DNA from 2 places in the Bacillus sp. MT94 genome. Region 1 is predicted to be linked to the other one. Evidence: a T-box and tRNA genes for the amino acid it is inferred to sense, from the RefSeq annotation. Region 1 holds a T-box; the other holds one or more tRNA genes.

Evidence for each region. The T-box of region 1 lies ahead of argS (arginine--tRNA ligase). A T-box ahead of a tRNA ligase gene usually reads a tRNA of that ligase, here a tRNA-Arg.
Region 2: it encodes a tRNA-Arg, which carries the amino acid that the T-box ahead of argS (arginine--tRNA ligase) is inferred to sense. The anticodon was not compared.

What each region holds. Positions count from the first base shown of each region.
Region 1 covers NZ_JBXAEZ010000001.1:397,088-403,349, reverse strand. Annotated here, with positions in the region: gene AC1Q51_RS02005 (bacteriocin-processing peptidase family protein) at 1-1,766, opposite strand, end outside; gene AC1Q51_RS02000 (class I SAM-dependent methyltransferase) at 2,074-2,952, opposite strand; gene argS (arginine--tRNA ligase) at 3,128-4,816, opposite strand; T-box leader at 4,862-5,077, opposite strand; gene AC1Q51_RS01990 (class I SAM-dependent methyltransferase) at 5,118-5,894, opposite strand; gene AC1Q51_RS01985 (BrxA/BrxB family bacilliredoxin) at 5,945-6,262, opposite strand, start outside.
Region 2 covers NZ_JBXAEZ010000004.1:210,738-216,999, reverse strand. Annotated here, with positions in the region: gene spoVAD (stage V sporulation protein AD) at 1-193, opposite strand, end outside; gene spoVAC (stage V sporulation protein AC) at 194-670, opposite strand; gene AC1Q51_RS16305 (YhcN/YlaJ family sporulation lipoprotein) at 700-1,185, opposite strand; gene AC1Q51_RS16300 (DUF1657 domain-containing protein) at 1,279-1,485, opposite strand; tRNA gene AC1Q51_RS16295 (tRNA-Arg) at 1,690-1,765, shown strand; gene AC1Q51_RS16290 (response regulator transcription factor) at 1,861-2,502, opposite strand; gene AC1Q51_RS16285 (sensor histidine kinase) at 2,506-4,857, opposite strand; gene AC1Q51_RS16280 (ABC transporter ATP-binding protein) at 5,140-6,024, shown strand; gene AC1Q51_RS16275 (ABC transporter permease) at 6,028-6,262, shown strand, end outside.

The sequences.
Region 1 (6,262 bases):
GATGAACGAAAGCTTGAAATTGCTTCTATATAACTTTCCTGCTCAAAAGCATATCTTCCATTTATCAAATGATATAATGCACGATTATTTTTCTTCTCAACGCTTGTCAGCATTTGCTCCGCTTTCTCTACTTCCTGAAGACGAATAAAACACTGTGCACCATGCAATTTAACAAAGTCCGAGTTCGGAAACTTTTCCATTAACTTATCGATACAATATAAAATAAATTCTTTATCTACTTCAACATCTAAGTGCTTTATCGTATATAGCCACGTATTTGGATTATCGCTCCTTTCTTTTAAAAATTGTACTAAGTTACTAATTCCCTCTTTGTCATGTTCATCTAAATGATCCGTAAGAGAAAAAATAGATTTAAAATAACGATTTTCTTCCTCACTTAGAAACGCTAGTTGCGCCTTCTTTTCTTTCGGAACAAACGTGATTGCTAAACAGCCTGTATAACGATATTTTTCTTGTAATTTACTATATTCTACAAGAACTGGTTCTATAAAGTTTGGATCTTGAACATAGAAAGCTTGCAATGTATCATCATATCCAGATAGAACTTGTACGTGTGAAGCATGCTCAATATCTATACTTAATAAAACAGGAATTCCTTCATCAATCAGTCTCTTATAATTCTCTTCATTCCCTTTAAAATAACGATATTCATAACCTAATTCTTCTAAATAAGAAACAGTATCTGAAAACTTCGATCCTGTCATATCAAAAATAAACTCTGCTATTTCATCTTGTGTACGTGTCTCTCCCCATATACGCAACATCATCTCTAAACTTGTCGGAACACAATAATTATCCTTTTGTACAATAGGAACTATCGGCAAGTGAACCTTTTTTCCATCCGGATTTTTTTCTAAATTATGATATAAAGATTCTTTTAAACTCTTTTCTTTTTTTAATAGCTTTTGTAAATCTGCAAATTTATTCATTTTGTAAAGCGCTTCTGCACGTAAATGTACAAAGTAAGTATTATAGGCATGATATGGCAGCTGAGTATTTATGTTATCTATTACCGCTAACATCTCTTCATATTGCTCTAAATCTAATAAATACTTTACCTTCTCAAAATGAAAATATGGTACTTGTGGGAACTTTACAATCGCATCATCAATTAACTGTATCGCACGTTTTTGTTCTCCTTTATTTGCATACAATTGTGATAATAAATAGGTAGATAACTCTTCACAATCTTCATGCTGCATGCCAGCAATAAATTGTTCTTCCGCTTTCTCCCATTCGCCTGTATGCATATAAACGTAGCCCCATTTATCAAACACTACGCGCGTACTATATTCCTCTGCTTTTTGCATATACATTAGCGCTTCTTCATTTCTTTTCATTTCTAAAAGACATCGTACTAATGTAAAATATGTTTTCGCTAAAAAATCTGCATCTATTTCTTCTTTACTTAACTCTTCTAAAGAAGATTTTAACAACTGCTCTGCTTCAAGAATTTTCCGCTCATCAATTAACTCATCACAATATAAAGAGAGCGTTCTCATATTTGGGAATTTTTTATAAGCGTAACGAATGAGGAATGAACTGTATTGGTGCATAAGCCCTTCATCAGTAAGGCGAATTAATATATCGAACTCCTTATGCGAAATAATATTGGCAAGCCAATTCTTCACATAGGATAAAGTATTCGTTTCTTTTATATATGCAATTTCATTATTTATTTCCTGTAATCCATCTACAAATCTCTTGTCTTTTAAACAAGTTTCTAACTGCTTAAAATCTAGCATGCATTCACCTCGAATTTATATTTATACTGCTACTTGCTTAGATTTTACACACCATATAGTATGTATTCAACTAAAATCTCTTATAATGGATGGTATTAATTAATATTATTCAAATTTATAACAAAATATAGTAAAAATGATTGTTTTTCTCCGTATTTTGTTTAATTATATGGAATAACGTAACATGCGGTTTTAATCTTGTAGAAGCTGAAATTAGTACATAAAATTATATCAGCGATAATTCAAATATATCGGCGATTTTCAAATTATATCGACATTAAACGACGATCCTTATATATCATGACTTTTAACATACTATGTCACCAAATGTAATTTTCATATTCGGAGCGTATACTAAAGAAGAATGCACCTGAAATATTTTAAAAAATCGTAGTTCAGCTTCATATTGAGCTAGCGCATCATCATATGTTAATCCTCTAGCCATTAAACGTTCTACAAATTGTTGCTTATCACCCGGATCACCTGCAATCCCCTCTTCTTTTAATGATTGATACAAATCGTTTTTATCATTGTGATGCATATTTGAATCTAAAAAGTTCACTTTATCGCTTACTCTACATTCAATATTTTTCACACCTAATTCACTTAAATATATTGGTATTTTCATACCAATATTTCCATCTTTTCCACTCCTCTGCGTGTCACTTTCAAATAAATTCTGCAAAATGCCTAGCTGGATAATTTCCGATTGGTTCTCTCCATCCAAAGTGTATGAAGACATATTTGATATCCAATGTGGTTCAAAACAGATTATTTTCCCGCCACTTTTAACTGAATGAATCATTTTTTGTAGCATCGTTTTTGGTGAACTCATATGTAATAAGAAGGCATGACAAATTGCTATATCGTATGTATCGTTCAATTCAATTTCTATAGCATCTCCCTCCAGAAATTCTGACTCGTACGGAAGTGAACGAAACAACTCTCTCGCTTCAGCTAATAATGTTTCTCCACTATCAATGCCTGTATACTTTGATCCTTCTGGAAGTAAAGGCATTAATAATAAGCCTAAATAACCATATCCACAACCATAATCAACAACATGGACTGGCTCAGAAATCTTCCAAACTGAATTCACTAGAAAACTTACATAATCGCTATTGTAATATAAATCTCTCGTATTTTTTAAATACGCTAGTTTACTGTTCCAATCGTATGTTTCCAACCTCTAACGCCTCCTTTTATATACACCCCTTACAATTCTCCATTTAACAAAACATTCCTACATTTTTAACAATTACCCAAGAAATTGGTTTTAATAAGGTGAGATTACTGCTTACATGACTCCTATACCAAATAAAAAGGCATACATATCTGTAATGATACATACACCTTTTATGCTACATCTCCTCAGGAGCCTCCACCCCAAGTAAACGTAATCCTTCTTTTAATACAACCGTCACAGCATAAACCAATGCGAGTCTGCTGTCTTTTTCTTCACTCTCTTCTAATATACGAACATTACCGTAATATTTATTGAACGATTGTGCTACATCTAATACATATTTCGAAATAATCGATGGCTCATTTTTATTGAAAGCTGCTTCAATTACTTGTGGGAATTTGTTTAGTAATTTTACGACACTCCAGCTATGATCGTCTTTTAAAGCAAACGTACATGTTTCAAATTCTACACTTTCTTTTCTTAAAATAGAGCAAGCACGTGCATGTGTGTACTGTACGTAAGGGCCTGTTTCTCCTTCAAATTTCAGCATGTTTTCTAATGAGAATTCAATATTGTGCATACGCTCATTTTTTAAATCGTGGAAGATGATTGCACCAACACCGACTTGCTTTGCTACTACTTCTTTTTGTTTTAAGTTTGGATTTTTCTCTTCAATATTTTGTTTTGCAAGTTCGATTGCTTCTTCGAGTACTTCTTCAAGTAAAATAACTCTTCCTTTACGTGTCGACATTTTCTTACCATCTTTTAAAATGAAGCCAAACGGTACGTGTTCCATACCATCAACCCAAGTATAGCCAAGTTTTTTTAATACGGTGAAAAATTGATTGAAATGTAAGCTTTGTTCTGGACCAACAACATATAGCGCTTTATCAAACCCATAAGTGTTTTGACGATATAAAGCTGCCGTTAAGTCACGCGTTGCATAAATCGTCGCACCATCTGATTTTCTAATTAAGCAAGGCGGCATTCCTTCTTCTTCTAAATTAACGACTAATGCACCTTCTGATTCTTCAAGCAACTCATGTTCTTCTAAAATCCCAATAAAATCTTCCATTAAATTATTATAAAATGCTTCTCCCTGAAAATTAGTAAATTCTACGCCGAGAAGTTCATAAATGCGCGAAAATTCTTTAAGGGACTCATGACGGAACCAATTCCAAAGCTCTACCGCTTCTTCATCACCTTCTTCTAATTTCTTAAACCAAGCACGTCCTTCTTCTTCTAGTTCTTCGTCGTCTTTTACCTCTTCATGGAATTGGACATATAACTTAAATAGCTCACGTATTGGATCTTCTTTAACTACTGCTTCATTTCCCCATTTTTTATAAGCCGTAATTAACTTTCCAAACTGTGTTCCCCAATCTCCTATATAATTAATCCCTACAACTTCATAGCCACATTTTTCAGCGATATGTTTCAGCGAATTTCCTATCATTGTAGAACGTAAATGCCCCATCGAAAAAGGTTTCGCGATATTAGGAGAGGAATAATCAATTACTACTGTTTTTTCACAGCCAAAGTGGTTTTGACCGAACTCTTCTTTCTCCGCTAAAACTGTTTTTAATACTGCATCACTTACAGTTTCACGATTGAAAAATACATTTACATACGGACCAACGGCTTCTACTTTCGTAAAAAACGGATCATTTAATTTCTCAGCAACTTCCTTTGCGATAAGAGCTGGTGCTTTTTTATATTGCTTCGCTAATGAAAAACATGGGAACGCTGCATCTCCAAATTCATCTTGTTTCGGTGTTTCAATTAAATCTAAAATTTGTTTTTGCGTTAATTCATTCGTGAAAATATTAGATAAACTTTCCGCAAACTGCATTTTATAATCCATGATACAACCTCCTTATTTTTTAAAACACAAAAAACTCGTCTCTAAAAAAGAGACGAGTTTTAACCCGTGGTACCACCCTTGTTGTTCGTTACGAACCACTTTCCCGTTTATAACGAGGACAGGGGGGCCTCGGCTTTCTCTACTATTCGTTCAAGAAGCATCTCCGAAGTGCGCTTCATCTTTTTCTTCCGTACTAGGCTCACACCATCCCTAGCTCGCTTTCCTTCTAAAAAAGACTACTCTCTTCATCACAGACAGTATATTTAATTAATTATTGCTTATTATACATCTTTTCAAACAATTAGCAAGGGTCAATTACACCAAAATGAAACTTAGCACTTTTTCTTTTGTATACATGAAAATTGTGTTTTTCAAATCTAGAACTACGAAAATGATCTTTTAAAACAACACGTTTTCTCGCCACTCGTTTTGCCTCCGCAATTGTTTCGTCAGTAATATCATGATACAAAGCGAAGTGTTTTAATCCTTTAATTCCATCGGATTCTATGACAGTTTCTTCAAACATCGGATCAAGGTAAACGACATCATAACTATTGTCTTCACATTGCGCTAAAAATGAAAAATGCTCCGTTTGCTTTACTTGGATTCTTTGCATTGCTTCATCGATTTCAGAAACAGATGAAGACCATGTTTTCAAACCATTTTCCATAATATAAGCCATATATTCATTGCCTTCAAGTCCTGTTACTGTTCCACTTTCACCAACAACATAACTAGCTACAACACTATCTGATGCCATACCAAGCGTACAATCTAACACTCTCATTCCGCTCTCTAATTTAGCAGCTTGTACAAACGGATCGTGCTCTCCACGCATTAACCTTTTCACACGAAACATCGCTGAGTTCGGATGAAAGAAAAATGATTCTTCCGTACCTTTCGGATAAATAGCTAATCGGTTCTTTCCTACGACAAGTACATCTTGTTCATACTGTTCATGCAGCTTATGTACTGGTATGTCATTACGTTTAACGAAAGAAGCATTTAATTCTGCTGCTACCTTGTTTGCATAATCTGTCATTTCTTTGTTCGTTCTTCCTGCTGTTGTTACTATCATTCTTTCACCTCTATATAAAGAAAAGAGGGAGATTTACTCTCCCCCTTCTTTTAGCAATTCTTTTCGAAAGCTTGCTCTAAGTTCGTAATAATTTCGTCCATAGTTGCACCTTCAATTTCATGACGGTGAATGAAGTGAACAACTTCTTTTCCTTTTAATAATGCCATAGATGGTGAAGATGGAGGAATTTCTCCGAAGTATTCACGCATTTTTGCAGTAGCATCTTTATCTTGACCTGCGAATACAGTTACAAGATGATCAGGTTGTTTTTCAGCACGAACAACCGCTTGACCTGCTGATGGACGTGCTAAACCAGCTGCACAACCACAAACAGAGTTTACAACTACTAAAGTTGTACCTGATGTATT
Region 2 (6,262 bases), on a different contig from region 1:
CGCGACTACAAGCTTCTTCGAATAAAATCTTATGTGCTTTTTCATAGGAATCTTGTCCGAGCCATAAATCTTCATGAAGGATATCGAAGTCTTCTGGGATGTTCCCCTTTGCTTCAAATGGTCCACCGACAACCCCTGTTGAGATAATGACTGGTTTGTTTTCAAATACCCACGTTCGGTGTCCTTGTAACATTTATAGCCCTCCCCATTGAACGAGAATAGTTTTAATAAGTGCGATGACGAAAGCGGAAAATACACCAAATAAAATAACAGAACCAGCTAGTTTAAACATATTGCCGCCAACGCCAAGGACAAATCCTTCCGTTCGATGCTCAATACATGCGGCAATAACAGAGTTACCAAATCCAGTAACAGGTACAGCTGTACCAGCACCGGCAAACTGTCCAAAACGATCGTATATACCAAATCCAGTTAGTAACATGGAGATGAAAATGAGCGTTGCGACTGTTGGATTGCCTGCTGAGCGTTCAGTGAAATCAAAATATGTGATGTAAAAAGTAGAAATGAGTTGTCCGATGAAGCAAATAAAACCACCGACGAAAAAGGCTTTTATACAATTTTTTAAGACAGGTCGTTTCGGTTCGCGTTCTTGTTCGAATTTTTTATACTCCTGTTGTACAGGGGTTAAGTTTTTATCTTTACTAGACATTGCAATCCTTCCTTTTCTTTTAAAAAGCGTTAAGTGTTAGACTCCATTTTTTTACCAATGAATTTTAATTGTTTATTAATTTCATCTTTAGATACTTCTTTTTCCTTAATTTTTCTTTCGAGTTTTTCGAGTAACATAAAGATTTTTTTATCTGTACTGACACGAACATCGAAAGTAGGGTGCTCATCACTTAGTTGCTTTTGAAGTTTGCTGCGCAACGGCTTTAATCCAAACCTTTCGTGATGCTCAGGTGTAACTGCTATGTAGAGATCTAAATTTGAATTCACTGCTGTGCTTTTTATAATTTCATCCATAGCGAGAGCTCTTTTCTTCGCTCCTTGTGATATAGATTGATTAAAGGATTCCGTACTCGTCTTTGTTAACTTTGGACCTTTTTCTTTCTCCGTTCGTTTTGCTTCTTCTTTCACTTTTTTATCTAAAGGACTATTATCACATCCGGTAAAAGAGCTAAATAGAAGTGCAAATAATGCGGTTATGAGGCCGAGTTTTCGCATAATTATCATTCCATTTCTATTGCAATATGTAATGTGATAGAAAAAGGATGACTGCATATCATCCTTTTTCTATTTCACAGCAAGATTGGTTCGTTATTGCTGTGAGTATTGTGGTTCTTCTTGTTGGACTTCTTCAACACGTGGGTTTAAAGAATCGATAATCGTTTGTGTTTGCTGCGCAGCTGTTTGGAAAAGTTGCTTAGCTTGTTGGTTATCCGTATCAAGAGCGAATCCCTCTAAGCTAGCTTGGGCACTTTTTAATCCAGAAACAGTCTGCTTTAATTTTGTAATTACAGTCATTGAATGAAGCCCCCTTTGGAATATCAATTCAAAGATTATAATTTGTGAGTTGGGGTGAATTTATGATTGGAAAATTTAGGGGTGAAATAGATTTTATATGCTTTTAGCTAAGATGCATAAGGTATTACGGGGATATTTTTATTGATTTAGATGGATTTTATTGCTATTATTATGAGAAGAAAATGAAGTGTTTTCTATAATCATGCGCCCATAGCTCAGTCGGATAGAGCGGTGGTTTCCGGTACCACGTCTGCCGGGGGTTCGAATCCCTCTGGGCGCGTTAAAAAGTCCTAACTTACGTTTTGTAGGTTAGGACTTTTTTTATTTATCTCATTATTTAAGGGTTAAACAAAACAAACTGATGGAAGTTTCATTTTATATGTGTACTTTCAAAATGCCTTGTCTCATTGCTTCTGTTAAAGCTTCGGAGCGTGATCCTACTTTTAATTTTTTGAAGATTTTTGTTAGGTTGTATTCTACAGCTCTTGAACTCATGTACAGTTCATCAGCAATTTGTTTATTGCTACTTCCTTTAGAGACGGATTCTAAGATTTCTAATTCTTTTTGTGTAAGAAGAGCGGTTTTATTTTTAAGTTGTTGAGTTGTTATATCGTCTGTACGTAGTTGACGTAATAACGAAATAGGAAGTAAAGTATATCCGTTTACAGCTGCACGAATTGCCATTAATAGCTCTTGTTGAGAAGCTGATTTACTAATAATGCCGCTGATACCAGAGTTTATTAATAAATTGAATTGGGATACGTATTCAAAACCTGTATATAAAATGATTTTTGCATCTGTTTGAATATGTAATATTTTCTGAGCGAGTTCAATACCACTACAATTGGGCATATTCATATCCAAGAGGTATACGTCAAAAGGTGTAGCGTCACTTTTTATGAGTGCTTCCTGTTCATTTAAAATATATTCTGCTTGCATATCTTCTTCTAATTCAATCATGCTCTTTGTTCCTTCGCCTACAATTTGATGATCATCTACAATTAATACTCGAATCATTATTTACCACCTCGGAACTGTAATGTTTATTTGAAGTCCTTTTTTAGCTTCGGATACTATATGTATTTCTCCACCAATTGATTGAAGCCTTCCTTTTATACCGGAAAGCCCCATATGCTGCTTAGGAGAGTAGGGAGTGTCTATATTAAAACCTTTGCCGTTGTCTCGGTAGTCTAGGAAAATACAGTTATTCTCTTCCCATAAAAAAATCGATACGATGGTTGCCTCGGAATGTTTATCTGCGTTTGTTAGTAGTTCTTGAATGATACGATATAAAGATAAAATTTTGTCAAAATCGTAATGATGTTCTTGAATTGATTCATGATCAAATTGAATTTGAAACTGCACACGCAATTGTGTTTGGGCTAGCAATTCTCTTAATGCACCAATTAAACCAGCATCTGATAAAAGTGATGGACGCAATTCATTACATGTGTCGCGAATTTGTTGTATTACATCGTGCATACCGAAATGGATTTTTTTTAGTTCATTTTTTAATTCTAGTGGAACGGATTTGTTTTTTAATAAAGAGTCTAGTTTGCGGTACCATACAATTTGATCTTGTAATGCAGAGTCGTGTAAATCTGAAGCAAGTCGGCGCCTTTCTTGTTCAGAAATTTGAAAGAGTAGGCGTGATAAGCTTGCAGAATTTGTTTTGGATTCTAAACTCTCCTGCTCTAGAGAATGAATAATTTCATTAATGGTATACAAGTTTTCGTAAATAAGACGGACGTATGTCGTGACAGTGATGAACCATGATTTTTCATGCGTATTATATTTAATATTATTCACTTTTGTTCCAATCCAGATGTAGTGTTTTATATGTTTAGTAGAGTATAAGTAAATACCGATGCATCCATCATCCTCTAATAAATCATTAATTAGTAATGCTGCCATACTCCATTTTTTCTTTTTAGAAAGTGTGAAATCTTTCGTTTGTCCATATCCGTTGCATTGTGTATATGTGTTTTCTTTCATATCATATTGAACAAATTGAATAAAAGAAGGTTTCAACATTGAAACGATTTCATTAGTGAATTTTTTCTCTAACTCTTCTGTTTTCATAATAGATGATAGCTGTGCGGTAAACTGTTCAATGTTTACGTATAAGTTTGTTTTAGTCCGAAAGAGGTGATTACGAAATGTAAAATCTAATCTTTCTTTTAATATGAGAAATAGAATATTTAACGGAAAAATAATAATAAAACTTTGCAGCAGTCGAGAGAGAAAATTGTCTTTGTAATAAATGCTCCAGCTCGTAATGATTGCAATTAATAGAGTTGGAATTAGTGACAGAAATGCGTAATACCGTAAACGATCAAATACAAACTCTATATCAAAAATCTGCTTCGTCGCTACTAAATAAAAATAACCGATTGGAAGAGCGATTAGGAACATAGCGCCAATATCTGCTGAGAGAATCGGTGTTCTGAATATTGCATCTGGAAGAGCATAGAGTGTAACGAACGGAAAGAAGGCAATGGAATGAATCGTGAGCATTAATTTTAAAAATGGTTTATGTACTGTACTGTGATATTTGATATAGGCACGGATTAAAAAATATATACAAAAGATAATATTTATTGAAAGGTAAATTAGTTCTAATCCATCGGTATTAACTATTGGAAATGGAATGAACATCGTTAAATTAGAGAGTAATAGTAAAATAATTCCAATTGCAATATCGATTTTTAGAAATCTCATAGAAATGACGTATAGTTGCTTTTTCTTGAATAATTCATTCAACAATAAAATGAGAGACATAGGTGTACCTTGAAATACAATACTTAAAATAATGAGAGCGATAAAATCACCTTTACCAGATTCAACTGCAATTAGAAGACTTGAGGAAGTCATGAATAGAAACGTGATCAAAAAGAATGTTTCTCGGTTCAAAGGCTTCTTTGTATAAAGAAAAATAGATAACCCTAAACAAATAAAAGCGAGTAGGAAGGGGAAGTATACAGAAATGATTTTGTCACGATAATCAATGAAATGTTGTGTTCCTTTATAGGCTTGGGTGATATCGTCTTTTTTAATTTGTATTTCAGATGCATTTAGTGATTGGTTTTGATATTCAGGAAGTATTCCTAAATGAGGCTTTTCCTTATTAATCGAATAGATTATATCTCCTTCTTTTAAGTCCGTATGAAAAGCCCAACCGGAGGATTTAATTTTTGCTATTGTGTATGTAGCTGAGTCTGTTTTAGAAATAAAAACTCCACTATATGGTTGGTTTATTTTATATAAGATATAGCCTTGTAAGCAAAAATACAGGATAGTTACACATAAAATGAAAACGAAGTTACGTTGTATCTGCAACGGTTTGGACACCTCTCTTTGTAGGTATATCATTTAATTTCTGAATATTTTTATAATAACATTTAAGAAGTTTTCATACAATCAACTTCATCTGTTGAAATTGCGGTGAACCACATAAGAGTGGTTCGCTTTTTTACGGTAAATACAGTACGGATTGCGGACAATAGCATCAGAAAGAAGTCTATGATAAAGATACAACTTAACAAGTAAATGAAGGAGGCAATAGTGATGAAAAAGTTTTTTTTGATGATAGGCGGGATTGTATTAGGAATGGCGGTTATTTATTTCGTAAAAAGCTAAAAGGAGCTGTTATGGATGGCATTTGAAATTCAAGGATTAAATAAAACATTTGGTGAATATAAAGCCGTTAATGATTTAAATATACGTGTAGAAGAAGGTGGAATTTTAGGGATGCTGGGCCGAAATGGTGCTGGTAAGACGACAACGATTCGTATGATCTTAGATTTAATCAAACCGGATAGCGGCCAAATTCTATGGAATAATCGCCCTTTTTCAAAGAAAGACCTATCTATTGGCTATTTACCAGAAGAGCGTGGATTATACCCGAAAATGAATGTAGTGGAGCAATTGGTGTATTTCGGCAAGTTAGAAGGAATGCCAGCTAATCTTGCAAAAAGGCATGCGTTACAGTGGCTAGAAAAATTAGAAATGACACCACATTTAAAGAAGAAAACAGAGGAATTGTCAAAGGGAAATCAACAAAAAATTCAATTGATTTCAGCGATATTGCATAATCCGGAATTCATCATACTAGATGAACCATTTAGTGGATTGGATCCTGTAAATGCAGAGATGTTAAAAAATGTTGTGCTCGAGTTAATCGCGCAAAGAAAAACGATTATCTTCTGTAGTCATCAAATGGACAGTGTAGAAACGTTCTGTGAGGAAATTTGTATTATGAAAAATGGTCAACTTGTATTATCGGGTGCCTTGTCAGATATTAAGAAAAGTTATCAATACAAATATATGACGTTGCAAACGGAAGGGGATATTGAACCTATTCTTAAGAAGAAAAATTTCAATTTTGAAAAAGTTAATCGTACGTTCATGATTAAAGTTAATGATGGAGAGGATGCATTTTCGCTGCTTGAAGACATTAAAACTAAACAATATATCCGAGATGTTTCTATTAAAGAACCTTCTTTACATCAAATCTTTGTTGAAAAGGCGGGTGCATAAGTAATGAGGAATTTCTGGATTGTTTTAGGGCAAACGTATTGGGATCGTGTGAGGACGAAAATATTTATTGGGATGACATTGTTATTAATAGGGGGAGGGATATTCTTATTCTCCTTTCCAACTTTAGTACAAAAGTTTTCTGGAGAGAAAGAAAAAGCAAAAGTTGTATTTATTTCCGAAGCACCTAATGTTACTTTGGATCAATCTAATCTTAGTAAAGCTCTTCCAGAATGGGATT